One region of the Erwinia sp. E_sp_B01_1 genome, then DNA from elsewhere that is predicted to be linked to it. Evidence: predicted binding sites of a transcription regulator. Region 1 holds the regulator's gene; each other region holds the start of a gene.
The links. Region 1 encodes PurR, which represses purine synthesis genes. Its sites were predicted from a motif close to CANGCAAACGTTTGCNTG; they were not measured.

Region 1 (3,958 bases):
GAGCTGCGGCCTTACCACTGGACTCCGGAAAGGGCAGTAACGCATTCGATACCACTACCGGATAAATCGCTCCGTTCGCCAGTGCAATTCCACAGAAAGGTATGAGCAATCCATACAGTGAAGGGGTATCCCTCTGCGCAGCAATAAAGAAGGCCAGAATACTCAGCGAGTAAACCGCAATCAGCCAGGGAAGCAGTGAATGCCCTTCGGTACGTTTAAGCAGTGAGCGGCAGCCATAACCTCCGATCAAAAAGGCCAGAGTCTGAGGAACATAGCTCAAACCGATATCGCCCGGCGACATACCCAGCGCACCCAAAATAAAAGGGGACCCCGTCAACCAGGCGAAAAAGCTGGCCGAACAGGCGGAGTAAATCAAAACGTTGCCGGTGAAAGCCGGGGATTTCAGCAGACTGAAAAAACCGGTTGCTGAAACCGGTGCAGCAGGGTTTTTCTTCCCGGAGGAGGCTATGAAGAGCGTGGAAATCAGCAATACCACCGCCACCAGCATCAGCGTAAGAAAAATGACCCGCCAGCTAAAGTGATTCAACAACCACGCGCCAAGCAGCGGCGCAAGAGCAGGAGAGAGCGCTACCAGCGGCATAATAGAGGCAAAGACACGGTTAGCCTGCGTCGCAGGATAGCGATCCACTACCAGCGCCTGCCAGGTTACAGCCGCCGCACAAATCCCCACTGCCTGGATGAAACGCAGCGCCAGCAATAGGGTTGCAGATTCCACCCACCACATAGCAGCACAACTCACCGCAAACAGGCTCAGCCCCATCAGTAAAACCGGCTTGCGACCGATGCGATCTGACAGCGGCCCCCAGAACAACTGGGCACTGGCGAAGCCCGCGAGAAACAGGCTGAGGCTGGCGCTGATTGCGCCTGCGTCTGTTTGCAGGTCCTGCTGCATGGCGCCGAAAGCGGGCAGGTACATATCGGTGGCGAGAAAACCGGCAATGCTTAGCAGCGCGAGGTAGACAATGAATCCTTTAGCGGGCATGAGTAGCTCTTTTATTCAGATGAATGAAACGCCGCAGAGTGTAATCGCGTGCCCTTTATGTTGTGAAACGGTAATATTTGCAGGTTGCGTTCAAAAATATTGCAGGCAGATTATGTGGTCAGAACATTCTCTTGAAGTGGTTGATGCAGTGGCGCGTAGCGGCAGTTTCACCGCAGCAGCAGCTGAGCTGCATCGCGTGCCTTCAGCCATCAGTTATACCGTCCGGCAACTGGAAGAGTGGCTGGCCGTTCCGCTGTTTGAGCGCCGTCACCGGGATGTGGTATTAACCGCAGCCGGCGCGGTGTTCATCCAGGAGGGGCGAAGTGTTATCAAAAAAATGCTCGCCACCCGCCGTCAGTGTCAGCAGGTCGCCAACGGCTGGCGGGGGCAGATAAATATCGCCGTGGATCGCATAGTTAAGCCCCGGCGCACACGGCAGTTAGTGGTCGATTTTTACCGCCATTTTCCGGACATGGAGCTGCATCTTTCTGCGGAGGTGTTTAATGGTGTCTGGGATGCGCTGGCAGATGGCCGTGTGGATGTCGCTATTGGTGCCACTCAGGCTATTCCGGTGGGTGGACGTTTTGCCTTTCGCAATATGGGCGCGTTGAACTGGCGTTGCGTGGTGGGGGCCGGGCACCCGCTGGCTGCATTAACGGGTGAGGTCAGTGAGGAAGCTATCCGGGAATGGCCCTCGCTGGTGATTGAGGACACCTCCCGTGCCTTACCTAAAAGAACCACCTGGACGCTGGATAATCAGCGTCGTCTGGTGGTGCCGGAATGGGAAAGCGGCTTCGACTGCCTGCTGGCCGGGCTTTGCGTGGGGATGGTCCCGGGTCATTTCGCACGCCCCCTGTTACAAAGCGGCGCGCTGCATGAGTTAACGCTTGAGACGGCGTTTCCCGACAGTCCCTGTTGCGTAAGCTGGTCTGAACAACAGGCCTCGCCCGCATTGAGCTGGCTGCTGGACTACCTGGGTGAAAGCGACACCTTAAACAGTGAATGGCTGCGCGAGGATAATTCAGCAGGCGACAGCGTCGGTTAGCGTCGATAGTCCAGGAAGGGGCCATCTGCTACTGAACGGCGTTCAATCAATGATGGATGAACCTCTATGGTCTGCGGATCTTCGCGCTTGCTGGTGATACGGTCCAGCAACATATCAAAAGCCGTTTCGCCCAGGCGTTCTTTAGGCTGATGGACGGTGGTCAATGCCGGTGTGAAATAGCGGGCGTTGCGCACATTGTCATAACCGATCACGGAAATGTCCTGGGGCACGCGTAAGCCCAGCTCATCTGCAGCACAAATCGCGCCCATTGCCATGACGTCGCCACCACAAAATACTGCCGTGGGGCGCTGCTTCTGCGATAAAATTTTCTGCATGGCCTGATAACCGGACTCAGGTTCAAAATCTCCCTGAACCAGCCACTCCGGGCGCAAAGTTATGCCTGCTTCTGACAAAGCCTTCAGAAAACCAGCATGGCGACCCCCGCCCGTATTGCGTTCCAACTGGCCAGGGATCACGCCAATATCACGGTGCCCGCGGTCAATCAGGTAACGCCCGGCCAGATAGCCACCCTGAAAAGCGTTATCCAGAACGGTATCGGTGAAGTCGCCACGGGATTCACCCCAGTCCATGACGACCATCGGTATATTGCGATGCTCTTCCAGCATCCTGATCAGAGGTTCAGGATATTCGGAACACATCACCAGCAGGCCATCCACACGCTTCTGCGCCATCATGGAGAGATAGGCCTGCTGCTTTTGCAGTTCGTTATGCGCATTGCCCAGGATCAACGTATAGCCTTTGGCAAAACAACGATTCTCTATGGCTTCAATAATTTCAGCAAAATAGGGCGCTTCGCTGGACGTTGCCAGCAGCCCGATAGTTTTAGTGTGATTCACTTTGAGACTGCGGGCCACGGCGCTGGGTGAATAGTGAAGCGCCTTGATTGCGGCCCATACTGCTTCACGTGTCTCTTCTGCGACGAAACGCGTCTTGTTAATAACATGCGATACGGTGGTGGTAGACACGCCTGCCTGTCTGGCCACATCTTTTATCGTTGCCATGAAATAGCTACTCCTGCGCTTATCTTAACTTGATGATAAGTCTGTTGTTAATCGTTTGCCTGGTAAGGATGAAAATCTGACGTCATACGACGTTTTTTTGATGCTTACGGAGACGTCAGAAAGGAAAGGGGATTGCCTGCCGACCGCGGAACGCCACAAGGCGCGGGCCGTTGCGCAACAAAAAAAGGATTCTAACAAGGCTGAGCAGAGAAAACGAGATTTTTACTGACAAGTATGGGAAAATCAATGACACCATTAATTGTAGGGTTATTCAGGAGCACATATGGACACCGATCTGAAGTTATCGTTAATGACCACGCTGGGAGCACTGCTGGTCATTATTGCTTTCAGCTTTACCGCCGTTATGCATTAAACCTTCAGGGGCCGATTGCCCGGCCCTTGTTTTCAGCGCTTAACGAATCGTTTTTGGCGTCATCACCCGGCGGGCACCAATGTAGTGACGCTGCCAGTAATCTTCGCCCAGCGCGCTGACCTGAATATCTTTGCCCGTACGCGGAGACTGGATAAACTTCCCACCGCCCAGATAGACACCAACATGATCTGCCGTGCCCCGGCCATTGATGCGGAAGAAGACCAGATCGCCTTTTTCCAGTTCATCCCGTTTGATGTTAGCGGCATCACGCAGGTGATACATCTCGTTCGCCGTTCGCGGGATTTTAAACTTCACTAAATCTTTATAGGCATACCAGACCAGCCCACTGCAATCAAAACCGGTTTTAGGTGAAGTCCCACCCCACTGATAAGGTTTACCCAACTGGCCCATCAGCTTGGTCATCGCCGTTTCGCGTGCTTTCTGGTAGCGGGCACGGTGAGCTTTGCTCAATTTAAGCGGGGCAGAAAGCGAGCCTGCGGTCAGCTCTTCAGATT
Region 2 (3,958 bases), 1.9 Mb from region 1:
GCTACGCCACCTTACAGCAGTATCAGCAGCGCCGTCAGCCGGATGCCCGCGCTACTATTGGTATTACCGACACCCTGGTCAGGCTATTTGCTAACCGCTATACACCACTGGTGGCAGGACGAAACCTTGGCCTGATGGCTATGGATTCACTGCCGCTGGTGCGGAATTTGCTCGCCGAGCGCACGTTAGGCTGGGTTGAGCGTTAAGGAGAAAGCAGTGATGCAAACCTATGATGTTATCGTCGCGGGCGGCGGTATGGTTGGACTGGCCGTCGCCTGTGGGCTTCAGGGCAGCGGCATGAAAATAGCCGTGCTGGAGCGTGAACCAGCGCAGGACTTTTCTGTCAGTGAAGCGCCCGCCCTGCGCGTATCCGCGATCAATGCCGCCAGTGAACGTCTGCTCCAGCATCTTGATGTCTGGACCGCCATCCTGGCCGCTCGCGCCAGCGCTTATCACGGTATGGAAGTCTGGGATCGTGACAGTTTTGGTCATATCGCTTTTGATGATGGTCAGCAGGGGCTGGCCCATCTTGGGCACATTATCGAAAACGCGGTCATTCACCAGGCTTTGTGGAAAAAAGCCAGTGAGCTCAGCGATATCACGCTGATTGCGCCAGCTGAACTTCAGCAGGTGGCGTTTGGTGATAACGAAGCTTTTGTCACCCTGAATGATGGCACCATGATGAGCGCTCGTCTGTTGGTTGCAGCGGATGGCGCTAACTCCTGGCTGCGCAATAAAGCCGATATTCCGCTGGCATTCTGGGATTACGATCACCATGCGCTGGTTGCCAATATCCGCACTAAAAAGCCTCACGATGCTGTGGCCCGTCAGGTTTTCCACGGTGACGGCATTCTGGCATTCCTGCCGTTGAGCGATCCTCATCTCAGCTCCATCGTCTGGTCACTGCCACCGCAGGAAGCCACCAGATTGCAGTCGATGCCAGCCGATATATTCAATCAGCAGCTTTCAGTGGCTTTCGATCTTCGTCTGGGGCTGTGTGCGGTAGAAAGCGAGCGCAAAACGTTTCCTTTGATGGGGCGCTATGCGCGTAACTTTGCCGCGCACCGTCTGGCGCTGGTGGGTGATGCTGCTCATACCATTCATCCGCTGGCGGGGCAGGGCGTGAACCTGGGCTTTATGGATGCGGCAGAGCTGATTGGCGAAGTGAAACGCCTGCACCGACAGGGCAAAGACATTGGTCAGCATCTTTACCTCCGACGCTATGAGCGCAGCCGCAAGCACAGTGCGGCAATGATGCTGGCAGGAATGCAGGGCTTCCGTGAGCTGTTTAACGGCAGTCATCCGGCCAAAAAACTGCTGCGGGATATTGGCCTGAGCCTGGCTGATTCCCTTCCCGGAGTGAAACCTCGTTTGCTGAAGCAGGCAATGGGGCTGAACGATCTACCGGAGTGGCTGAAATAGCCCGTTCTCAGGGCGACCCCAGTGTTCGCCCTGAGCTTCAGGGTTCGTCAGCAATCTGAGGGCGACCTCAGTGTTCGCCCTGAGCTTCAGGGTTCGTCAGCAATCTGAGGGCGAACCCGGTATTCTTCCTGTCTCTGGCAGGCGGCATCAGTTCTTTTTTCGCCTTCAGGTCTAAAGCCCAGCCTCAATTCAAACTCCCCGTCAAACTCCCCGTTCGCCCTCTTCCCGGCGTTGCCCCATTTTGGATCATCGTTTGAAAAATTCTAATTTTACCGCGCTGTTCGCATTACTTTTAATAATGCATAATTTATTTCCCTGCAGGCATTATTTATCCCTTACTGCTTAATTCACTATTTTTAATCTGAATTTTTCCCTGTCGGCTGCCGAATCTGTGCGGTTTGACGCAGATTTCTGGTGAAAAATTCTGGAAACTTACTTGTGGATCCGCTCTGCACCGAAATGATTCGACCCCGTTTAACTTATGGTTAATCACCGCGTTCGGTGGTAAGTTCAGAGCCAGGTTATCGTTTGCGTCCCGGGAGGAAGCAGGCGCCTGACAACTTTATCAGTACAGGAATGATATGACTCAGCAGACCCCCTTGTTCGAACAGCATCAGGCTTGCGGCGCGCGTATGGTGGATTTCCATGGCTGGATGATGCCGCTGCATTATGGCTCCCAGATGGATGAGCATCATGCAGTCCGTACTGACGCCGGCATGTTTGACGTGTCGCACATGACCATTGTCGACCTGCGTGGTACCCGCACCCGTGAATTCCTGCGCTATCTGCTTGCCAATGATGTCGCCAAACTGACCCAGCCCGGCAAAGCACTTTATACCGGCATGCTTAATGCTTCTGCTGGCGTAATTGACGATCTGATTGTTTACTTTATGACCGAGGACTTTTTCCGGCTGGTGGTTAACTCCGCAACCCGCGAAAAAGATCTGGCCTGGATAGGCGAACATATTACCTCCTATGGCATTGAGCTGACGGTGCGTGATGACCTGTCACTGATTGCCGTGCAGGGGCCGCAAGCTCAGGCTAAAGCGCAGACGCTGTTCGATGATGCGCAGCGTGAAGCCGTCGCCGGAATGAAGCCGTTCTTTGGCGTCCAGTCAGGTGATTATTTTATCGCTACCACCGGTTACACCGGCGAAGCAGGCTACGAGATTGCGCTGCCAAACGAGCAGGCTGCTGAATTCTGGCAGAAGCTGCTGACCGTAGGCGTTAAACCTGCCGGACTGGGCGCGCGCGATACGCTGCGTCTGGAAGCCGGCATGAATCTTTATGGCCAGGAGATGGATGAAGGTGTCTCTCCGCTGGCGGCCAATATGGGCTGGACGGTGGCCTGGCAGCCAGAAGATCGCAATTTTATCGGGCGTGAAGCGCTGGAATCCCAGCGTGCAAAAGGCACCGACCAGCTGGTTGGCCTGATCATGACCGAAAAGGGCGTGCTGCGTAATGAGTTACCGGTACGCTTTACTGACAGCGAAGGCAATCTGCGTGAAGGCGTGATCACCAGCGGATCTTTCTCGCCCACTTTGGGGTACAGCATTGCCCTGGCACGCGTTCCTGCTGGCATTGGTGAGCAGGCTATCGTGCAGATCCGCAACCGGGAAATGCCGGTTAAAGTCACCAAACCGATTTTTGTGCGCGCCGGTAAACCGGTCGCCTGATAACAATAACTTCTCAGGAGAGCATGGCTATGAGCAATGTGCCAAATGAACTGAAATACCGTGACAGCCACGAATGGGTGCGTAAAGAAGCCGACGGAATCTACACCGTAGGCATCACCGAACACGCGCAGGAACTGCTGGGCGATATGGTGTTTGTCGATCTGCCGGATGTGGGTAACACCTACAGCCAGGGCGATGACTGCGCCGTAGCCGAATCGGTGAAAGCGGCCTCCGACATCTATGCGCCAGTCAGCGGTGAAATCGTTGAAGTGAACAGCGCGCTGGACGGCGAACCAGAACTGGTTAACAGCGCCCCTTATGCGGAAGGCTGGCTGTTTAAAATCAAAGCCAGCAACGAATCTGAACTGGATTCTCTGCTGGATGCGGATGCGTACAAAGACAGTATTGACGAATAAATCATAACTTAACGGGAGGTCTATCCCTCCCGTCATGCCTACTCTGCCCGATTCAGGATTTACCGCTAATGACTCAGACTCTCAGCCAGCTTGAACATACCGGCGCGTTTATTGAACGCCATATTGGCCCATCGCAGGAGCAGCAAGCTGCGATGCTTGAGGCCACCGGTGCCAGCTCACTTCATGACCTGATCGCCTCGATCGTGCCGGCAGACATTCAGCTGCCCAGCCCGCCAGCGGTCGGCGATGCCCTGACTGAACACCAGGCCCTTGCCGAGCTGAAGGCGATCGCCAGTCAGAATCTGCGTTATAAATCCTGTATCGGCATGGGCTACACCCCGGTTCTGACGCCGCCGGTTATCCTGCGCAATATGCTGGAAAATCCGGGCTGGTACACCGCTTATACCCCTTATCAGCCGGAAGTCTCTCAGGGGCGTCTTGAAG
Region 3 (3,958 bases), 660 kb from region 1:
CGTCACTTTTAGCCGCGAAAACCAGCGCCTGCACCAGGCGTTCTGCACGGCGATCCACCGGCGTTTGCTGCTGGCCAAACTGGGGCTCGTCACTGTGCGTTTCACTGACACGCTGCTTATATTTTTTCCAGAGCACTGCGCCTGCGGCAGCGCTTCCTCCAATAATCAGGGCATTCTTACCATATTTAGTCAAAAGATTACGGGAAGATTTACTGGCGATCAGCAGGCCAGCAAGTCCGCCCAGTGCACCAGGCGCGAGCATTTTACTCAACCCTTCTCCACCGCTTCCCTTGCCTGCACTGTTTCCCAGTACCGATTGAATCTGCTGCAGCCAGTTAGTCATATGTTGATCTCTGTTGCCGGAAAACCACCAGCATAGAGCGGTATGCGTCAAGAAGCGTCAAGCGAGGAAAAGCCTGGAAAACCTTAAATGCCTCATCCTGCACAGCAAATTTGTCCATGTCGCTATACTTGATGTGGAGGTAAGGCTCTGTAAGCACTAAATATTACCTTGCATGAAGACACATTTTTATTGCTTCTGAATTTTTGAACACTTTAAGAAGGGAATACCATGACGCGTTTCAGTGAGAATCCGCTGTTTATCAATACGGTTCTTTTAGGCGGAAGCCCGGAAGGAAAACTCCTGGCGGCTGCAGAAGCGGGCTTTAGCCAGGTTGAACTGTGGCGTCAGGATGTTGAAGCAGCTCAGGGAAATGCCGGCGATGTTGCCAGGTTACTGGAGCAACAGAAACTGGGGTTAACTGACTATCAGGTACTGCTGGATTTTGATGGTGCGCCAGACGATCAGCGTGAGCCTAAGCGGCAGGAAGCACTGAAAATGCTGGATACCGCAGTAAGCCTGGGGGCCACAACGCTGCTGACCCCGGCGTCTACCCACTCAGCCTGTATTGCGGAGCGTGAAGAGGAAGATATTCGCTGGCTTGCCAGGGAAGCGGGCCAGCGCGGACTGCGGGTGGCTTTTGAGGCGATGGCCTGGAGCACGCATATCAACAACACGGCGGCTGCGTGGAAGCTGGTACAGAAAGTGGATGAACCGAACCTCGGCCTGGTGGTGGATGCCTTCCATATCTTTGCAAGGAACCGCACCCTGGCTGACCTGGCGGGCATACCGATGGAGAAGATCTTTCTGGTACAGCTCTCTGACCTGGCTACCCTCCCCGCCCGGGAGGATCTGGTAGACACGGCACGCCACCAGCGGCTGCTGCCGGGCCAGGGAAGTTTCCCGCTTTATACCCTGCTTAACTACCTGCATGCTCAGGGCTATAGCGGCCCCCTGGGGCTGGAGGTGTTTAATGACGGTTACCACCAGCAGCCCCCGGCAGAGGTCGCAAAAGAGGCGATGCATGCCCTTAAACGAGTCTGCGCTGCGACACTGTAAATCAGGCCGCTTTGCTGGCACGGGCGGCGGATTTGGTTTTCGCCGCTTTGCCACTCTGGGCTGCCGAGGCTTCAGCCTCTTCGTCATCACCTTCTGGGGCAGTTTCGTCAGCGCTCAGGGCTTCAGAATTTCCCTCTGCAGCAGATGACGCTTCTTTCCCCGTGGCCGGGTCGCTGGCTTCAGGCATTTTGCTGGTACGCAGAATGTGCTGAAGAGCCTCTTTATTCCCGGCAAGGAACATTCCCAGTGCTTCACGCTGATCTTCTTCCATGATCAGCGACGAGTCACTCAGCCAGTCTGTAAAGACTTCTGCCATGTCGAGCATTTTATCGTACGCGTCGGCTTCTTTCTTACTGGCGAATGTCATCTTTTCCTCACCTTTTCTGACGACAACATATTTGATTTCAACAGCCATAGTTCTCACCTCGTTTAACTGTATTTTTATACAGTATATCAGCCCGCCATTTTTTGCTCAAGCCTGGAAAGCTGATGTACGCGCAATCGTTTTCGTTTATACTGCGCGCGTTTTTTTCATCCAATCAGGTAGAGACTATGACCACTCTTGGAACCGCGCTGCGCCCTGCCGCAACCCGTGTAATGCTGTTAGGTTCAGGTGAACTGGGCAAAGAAGTGGCGCTGGAATGTCAGCGTCTTGGCGTCGAGGTAATTGCAGTCGATCGCTATGCCGATGCCCCGGCTATGCATGTGGCACACCGCAGCCATGTCATCAATATGCTGGATGGCGAAGCGCTGAAAGCGCTTGTCGCGCTGGAACGTCCGGATTATATCGTGCCGGAAATTGAAGCTATTGCCACCGACATGCTGATTGAGCTGGAAAAACAGGGTCAACACGTAGTGCCTACAGCCCGCGCAGCCCGCCTGACCATGAACCGCGAGGGTATCCGTCGTCTGGCGGCAGAGGAGCTGGCATTACCGACATCCAGCTATCAGTTTGCCGACAGCATAGATGCTTTTAAAAAAGCCGCTGATGAAATTGGCTTCCCGTGCATCGTTAAGCCGGTAATGAGTTCTTCCGGTAAAGGTCAGAGCTTTATCCGTGAAGCCTCACAGCTTGACTCCGCCTGGGCATATGCGCAACAAGGTGGACGTGCCGGTGCCGGACGCGTGATCGTTGAAGGCGTGGTGAAGTTTGACTTTGAAATTACCCTGCTGACCATCAGCGCCGTGGACGGCATCCACTTCTGCGCGCCAATTGGTCACCGTCAGGAAGACGGTGACTATCGCGAATCCTGGCAGCCGCAGCAGATGAGTGCTCTGGCGCTGGAACGCGCTGAGCAGATTGCTGAGCAGGTCGTGAAGGCACTGGGTGGACATGGCCTGTTTGGCGTGGAACTGTTCGTCTGTGGCGATGAGGTCGTCTTCAGCGAAGTCTCTCCTCGCCCACACGACACCGGTATGGTAACTCTGATTTCTCAGGATCTCTCTGAATTCGCCCTGCATGTTCGCGCCTTCCTCGGCCTGCCTGTTGGCGGCATTCGCCAGTATGGCGCTGCTGCTTCCGCGGTCATTTTGCCAGAGCTGGACAGCGATAATGTGCAATTCGCGAATCTGGGTGATGTGCTGGGAGCAGGCTTGCAGGTTCGTTTATTTGGTAAACCAGAAATCCGCGGCAAGCGCCGTCTGGGTGTGGCGCTGGCCACTGGCGACAACATTGATCTGGCGATTGAGCGCGCCATCAAGTGCGCAGCTGGCGTAAAAGTCAGCGGGTAATAGCCTTTAGCCCCTGATGCCCCGACGACTAAGGCAAGGGGCCCAGGCAGGTTCATAAAGCGTCATGCGCCAGGGACGGCGAAACTGTTACGGATAACGCTAATTGCGTCTGCCCAGGTTACCCTTATCGGCACCCGGGCATCAGGCTTTTAGCTGCGGAATCAGGCGATCACAGAAACCTGAACCAAACTATTTAGCGGGCGCCAGCTACCGCTTCGCGCGCCAGTTGAGTAATACGGTCGTAATCCCCCGCTTCCAGCGCATCCGCTGGCACCAGCCAGGAACCCCCGATACATAACACGCTTTTCAGCGCCAGATAATCACGGTAGTTGGCCGGAGAGATGCCGCCAGTCGGGCAGAAACGCACCTGAGGGAAGGGTCCGCCAATCGCCTGCAGCGCTTTTACCCCGCCATTCGCTTCAGCCGGGAAAAATTTAAACTCACGCAGGCCATAATCAAGCCCCGTCATCAGTTCAGAAACCGTGCTGATACCCGGGATCAACGGGACCTGCCCCTCAACAGCGGCTTTTAGCAGGCTTTCCGTCACGCCGGGGCTGATAACAAACTGCGCGCCTGCATCGGTCACTTCTTTTAATTGCCGGACATTGAGCACCGTGCCCGCGCCGACAATGGCTTCCGGCACCTCTTTAATCATCGCTTTCAGGGCATCCATGGCACAGGGAGTACGCAGGGTGACTTCCAGCACCTTCACTCCCCCCGCCACCAGGGCTTTCGCCATAGGGACGGCATGTTCAAGTTTGTTAACCACAATCACCGGTACCACAGGGCCGGTAGTCAGAATGTGTTCTGCGCTGGTCTTCCAGTTAG
Region 4 (3,958 bases), 1.9 Mb from region 1:
CTCCTGCGTGCGGCTCTCATCTTCCACCTGCAGGTTCAGCCGTACCGGCGAATCGGTTAACACGGTTTTTAACGCGGGCAGCAGCCAGGTTGCCAGACTGTCGGCGTTGACCGCCAGCGAAAGCAGCAGGGGCGTGGTGCCACTGTTTTCATCGCCCAGCCACTCCTCTTCCAGCAGCTCAACCTGGTGCAGCAATGCCAACAGCTTCTGGCCCTGCTCGGTGGGGCGGGGCGGCACGGTACGCACCAGCAAAGGCTGGCCGAACATGTTTTCCAGCTGTTTGATTCGCTGAGAAACGGCTGACTGGGTAATACAAAGCTTTTGTGCGGCGCGTTCAAAACCGCGCTCGCGAATGACTGCATCCAGCGCCTGAAGCGTGCGATAATCCGGGCGTTTCATTGTGGGTGATAACTCTCTTTCAGGTGTGGAAACTGCACTATGCCATATTTTTGTCATTTTGCCCTGGGCAATGGCGAGATTCTCCGCTAACAGCTTTGTGGGCCCGCTTCCAAACTGGTAACAAATCCGCCGCGAAGGCGGGGATTTCTGTGCGGGTTGTTTTATACTGGCGCCACACTGTAGCTGTACGGAATCTAAACTTATCATGACACAGGATGAACTGAAAAAGGCCGTAGGCTGGGCCGCACTGGAATACGTCACCCCCGGCACGATTGTCGGTGTGGGAACAGGATCTACTGCGGCACATTTTATCGATGCGCTAGGCTCGATTAAGCATCAGATTGAGGGCACCGTCTCAAGTTCGGAAGCCTCAACCCTGAAGCTGAAAAGCCTGGGTATTCCGGTCTTCGATCTGAATGAGGTCGATTCTCTTTCGGTCTATGTTGATGGCGCTGATGAAATCAACGGCATGATGCAGATGATCAAAGGCGGTGGCGCGGCGCTGACGCGGGAGAAAATCATCGCTGCTGTAGCTGATAAGTTTGTCTGTATTGCGGATGAGTCCAAACAGGTTGACCTGCTGGGCCGCTTCCCGCTGCCGGTAGAAGTTATTCCGATGGCGCGCAGTTTTGTGGCGCGGGAGTTAGTGAAGCTCGGAGGCCTGCCAGAATACCGCCAACACGTCCTGACCGATAACGGCAACATCATTCTCGACGTGCATAATCTCAAAATTCTGGACGCTGTGGCCCTGGAAATGGCCATAAATGCGCTGCCTGGCGTGGTGACCGTCGGCTTGTTTGCAACCCGTGGCGCGGACGTCGCGCTGATTGGCACCGCCAGTGGCGTAAAGACCATAGAAAAATGATCTGACCAGCGTTATTACGACATTGGCTTATTTATTATAAAAAAACATCTTTTCTTCACAGGGCGAAATTTGGTGACTTATATCACATAAGTTTCGCCCTCAGGCTAATCCTGCTGATCCTGGCCCGCACGCCGTGATTATCTGCCAATTTGTGCTGTCCCATGCCTTTGCCGTGCTACCCCTCAGGCAATCGTTTGTATTGCCGCAGGCTTAAATTTTGATATTTTGGCATAAGGCTATTCTATAAGTTACATCCGAAGTCAGCGAAAATAAGGTCGGGAAATGGCAAAAGTATCACTGGAGAAAGACAAGATTAAGTTCTTGCTGGTGGAAGGCGTCCACCAGAGCGCGGTAGATAATCTGCGCGCATCAGGCTACACCAACATCGAATTCCATAAAGGCGCGCTGGACAGCGAAGCCCTGAAAGAGTCCATCCGCGATGCGCACTTTATCGGGCTTCGTTCGCGCACCCAACTGACCGAAGACATTTTTGCCGCGGCAGAGAAACTGGTAGCGGTGGGCTGTTTCTGTATCGGTACCAACCAGGTTGACCTCAATGCCGCCGCAACACGCGGTATCCCAGTCTTTAACGCACCTTTCTCCAATACCCGCTCCGTAGCTGAACTGGTTATTGGCGAGCTGCTGTTGATGCTGCGCGGCGTCCCTGCGGCTAACGCCAAAGCGCACCGTGGCATCTGGAACAAGCTGGCGGTGGGATCTTATGAAGCCCGTGGTAAGAAGCTGGGCATCATTGGTTATGGCCACATTGGTATGCAGCTTGGCGTGCTGGCTGAAAGCCTGGGCATGCACGTGTTCTTCTACGATATTGAGAGCAAGCTGCCGCTGGGCAATGCTACTCAGGTTCGCTATCTCTCTGACCTGCTGAACATGAGTGATGTGGTCAGCCTGCACGTACCGGAAACCCTTTCTACCCAGAACATGATGGGTGCGGAAGAGCTGGCGATGATGAAGCCTGGCGCGCTGCTGATTAACGCCTCACGCGGGACAGTGGTCGATATCCCGGCGCTGTGCAAAGTGCTGGCTGATAAGCATCTCTCTGGCGCCGCGATCGACGTTTTCCCTGAAGAACCTGCCACTAACAGCGATCCGTTCAATTCTCCTCTCTGTGAGTTTGATAACGTGATCCTGACGCCGCACATCGGTGGCTCCACGCAGGAAGCTCAGGAGAACATCGGCATTGAAGTTGCTGGCAAGCTGGCGAAATATTCCGATAACGGCTCGACGCTTTCTGCGGTGAACTTCCCGGAAGTTTCTCTGCCGATGCATGGCCAGCAGAGCCGTCTGCTGCATATCCATGAAAACCGTCCGGGCGTGCTGACCGCAATCAACAACATCTTTGCGGGCCAGGGCATCAACATTGCCGCTCAGTACCTGCAAACTACTCCGCAGATGGGGTATGTGGTAATTGATATCGATGCGCCGCAGGATGTGGCGAACACCGCGCTGCAGCTGATGAAGGCCATCCCGGGTACCATCCGCGCCCGTCTGCTTTACTGATTGTCCGGGCGGGGTAACCTGCCTGTAGATGAAAAAATAAGGGAGCGGGCAGGGTAACCAGCCTTCTCATCAACAAAAACGCCCCGACAAATTTCTCTGTCGGGGCGTTTTTTTGTCTACCACTGCCAGATCTTCGAGGGGGTAATCATCGCCGGTAGCGGCACATCCCAGTCGGCCACCGGCAGGTTATCCACTTCCTGACAATCATGCGCCAGGCCCACCGGCAAAAAATTGTGCTGTTGCCAGTTCTGAAGCGTTCTGTCGTAAAATCCCCCGCCCATGCCCAGCCGCTGCCCCTGCCGGTCGAAAGCCACCAGAGGTACCATCACCACATCCAGTTCGCTCAGCGTAGCCAGGTTGCGGATATCCAGCGGCGGCTCGGGGATCCGCAGCTTATTCGGCGTTAACGTAGTGGTGGCATCGTAACGGAAGAACAGCAGTTGTCCCGGCGAAAAAGGGTGCAGAACCGGCAGATAGACCTGCTGTTTGTGCTGCCAGAGTTTGGCGATCAAGGGACGGGTATTAAGTTCGCCATCAAAGGAGAGAAACAGGGCGATTTTCCGGGCTTGCTGAACAGGCGCGAAATTCAGTGCCTTCTCCGCAGCCTGCACGGCAGCCTCTTGTTGCTGCTCAGCTGTCAATGCACGACGAAGATGACGCACATGAGTACGGATATCCTGGCGATCGCGAAGATTCAGGTTCATGGTTCCACCGTGCTTCAGGGCTGAAAGAGTGAGTCTAAAGCTGAATGTACACTGAGTGGGAGAATTTCAAAAGGGGAGAGCTGAGAGGGGAATCTCCGAGATGCCGCCGCAGGCTGTAACCCTTGAACCCATGGTTCAAGGTGAGAATGCCGTCGTAACCATCAGGCTTCTCGGACGGACCGAGCTTGCGCACAAGTTACAGAGCAACAGACTCTGTTGGTATTAAATATCGGCTCAGGGGACGGGCCCGCTTGCAAACATCTCAGAGAAATTTTGTACTTCACCGTTACTCTAACACAGATAACGATGAGGTGTTATTCGAACTTACTACCGGTACGTTCTGTAATGCGACCCTGTTCAAGCAACGCCTGTTCAATGGTCTGCTGCAGCATCCGGATACGCTGCTCCATGTTGCTGGCATAGTCGCGGGTTTTAACTTTTTCCGCCGCCAGTTCATGACAGATGTTCAGTG

Region 2: the regulator PurR is predicted to act here: its motif matches at 1,940-1,957, upstream of gcvT (glycine cleavage system aminomethyltransferase GcvT).
Region 3: the regulator PurR is predicted to act here: its motif matches at 1,894-1,911, upstream of purT (formate-dependent phosphoribosylglycinamide formyltransferase).
Region 4: the regulator PurR is predicted to act here: its motif matches at 1,448-1,465, upstream of serA (phosphoglycerate dehydrogenase).

Annotation. Positions count from the first base shown of each region.
Region 1 covers NZ_CP142208.1:2,047,734-2,051,691, forward strand. The annotation lists gene punC (purine nucleoside transporter PunC) at 1-1,003, opposite strand, end outside; gene punR (DNA-binding transcriptional activator PunR) at 1,116-2,048, shown strand; gene purR (HTH-type transcriptional repressor PurR) at 2,045-3,070, opposite strand; gene VRC33_RS09890 (YnhF family membrane protein) at 3,354-3,443, shown strand; gene VRC33_RS09895 (C40 family peptidase) at 3,483-3,958, opposite strand, start outside.
Region 2 covers NZ_CP142208.1:3,948,069-3,952,026, reverse strand. The annotation lists gene ubiH (2-octaprenyl-6-methoxyphenyl hydroxylase) at 1-206, shown strand, start outside; gene ubiI (FAD-dependent 2-octaprenylphenol hydroxylase) at 220-1,422, shown strand; gene gcvT (glycine cleavage system aminomethyltransferase GcvT) at 2,004-3,098, shown strand; gene gcvH (glycine cleavage system protein GcvH) at 3,128-3,514, shown strand; gene gcvP (aminomethyl-transferring glycine dehydrogenase) at 3,583-3,958, shown strand, end outside.
Region 3 covers NZ_CP142208.1:2,709,049-2,713,006, forward strand. The annotation lists gene VRC33_RS12840 (DUF533 domain-containing protein) at 1-343, opposite strand, end outside; gene VRC33_RS12845 (sugar phosphate isomerase/epimerase family protein) at 572-1,399, shown strand; gene VRC33_RS12850 (YebG family protein) at 1,401-1,814, opposite strand; gene purT (formate-dependent phosphoribosylglycinamide formyltransferase) at 1,952-3,130, shown strand; gene VRC33_RS12860 (bifunctional 4-hydroxy-2-oxoglutarate aldolase/2-dehydro-3-deoxy-phosphogluconate aldolase) at 3,324-3,958, opposite strand, start outside.
Region 4 covers NZ_CP142208.1:3,955,256-3,959,213, reverse strand. The annotation lists gene VRC33_RS18450 (LysR family transcriptional regulator ArgP) at 1-399, opposite strand, end outside; gene rpiA (ribose-5-phosphate isomerase RpiA) at 605-1,264, shown strand; gene serA (phosphoglycerate dehydrogenase) at 1,547-2,782, shown strand; gene VRC33_RS18435 (5-formyltetrahydrofolate cyclo-ligase) at 2,899-3,486, opposite strand; RNA gene ssrS (6S RNA) at 3,575-3,758, opposite strand; gene zapA (cell division protein ZapA) at 3,801-3,958, opposite strand, start outside.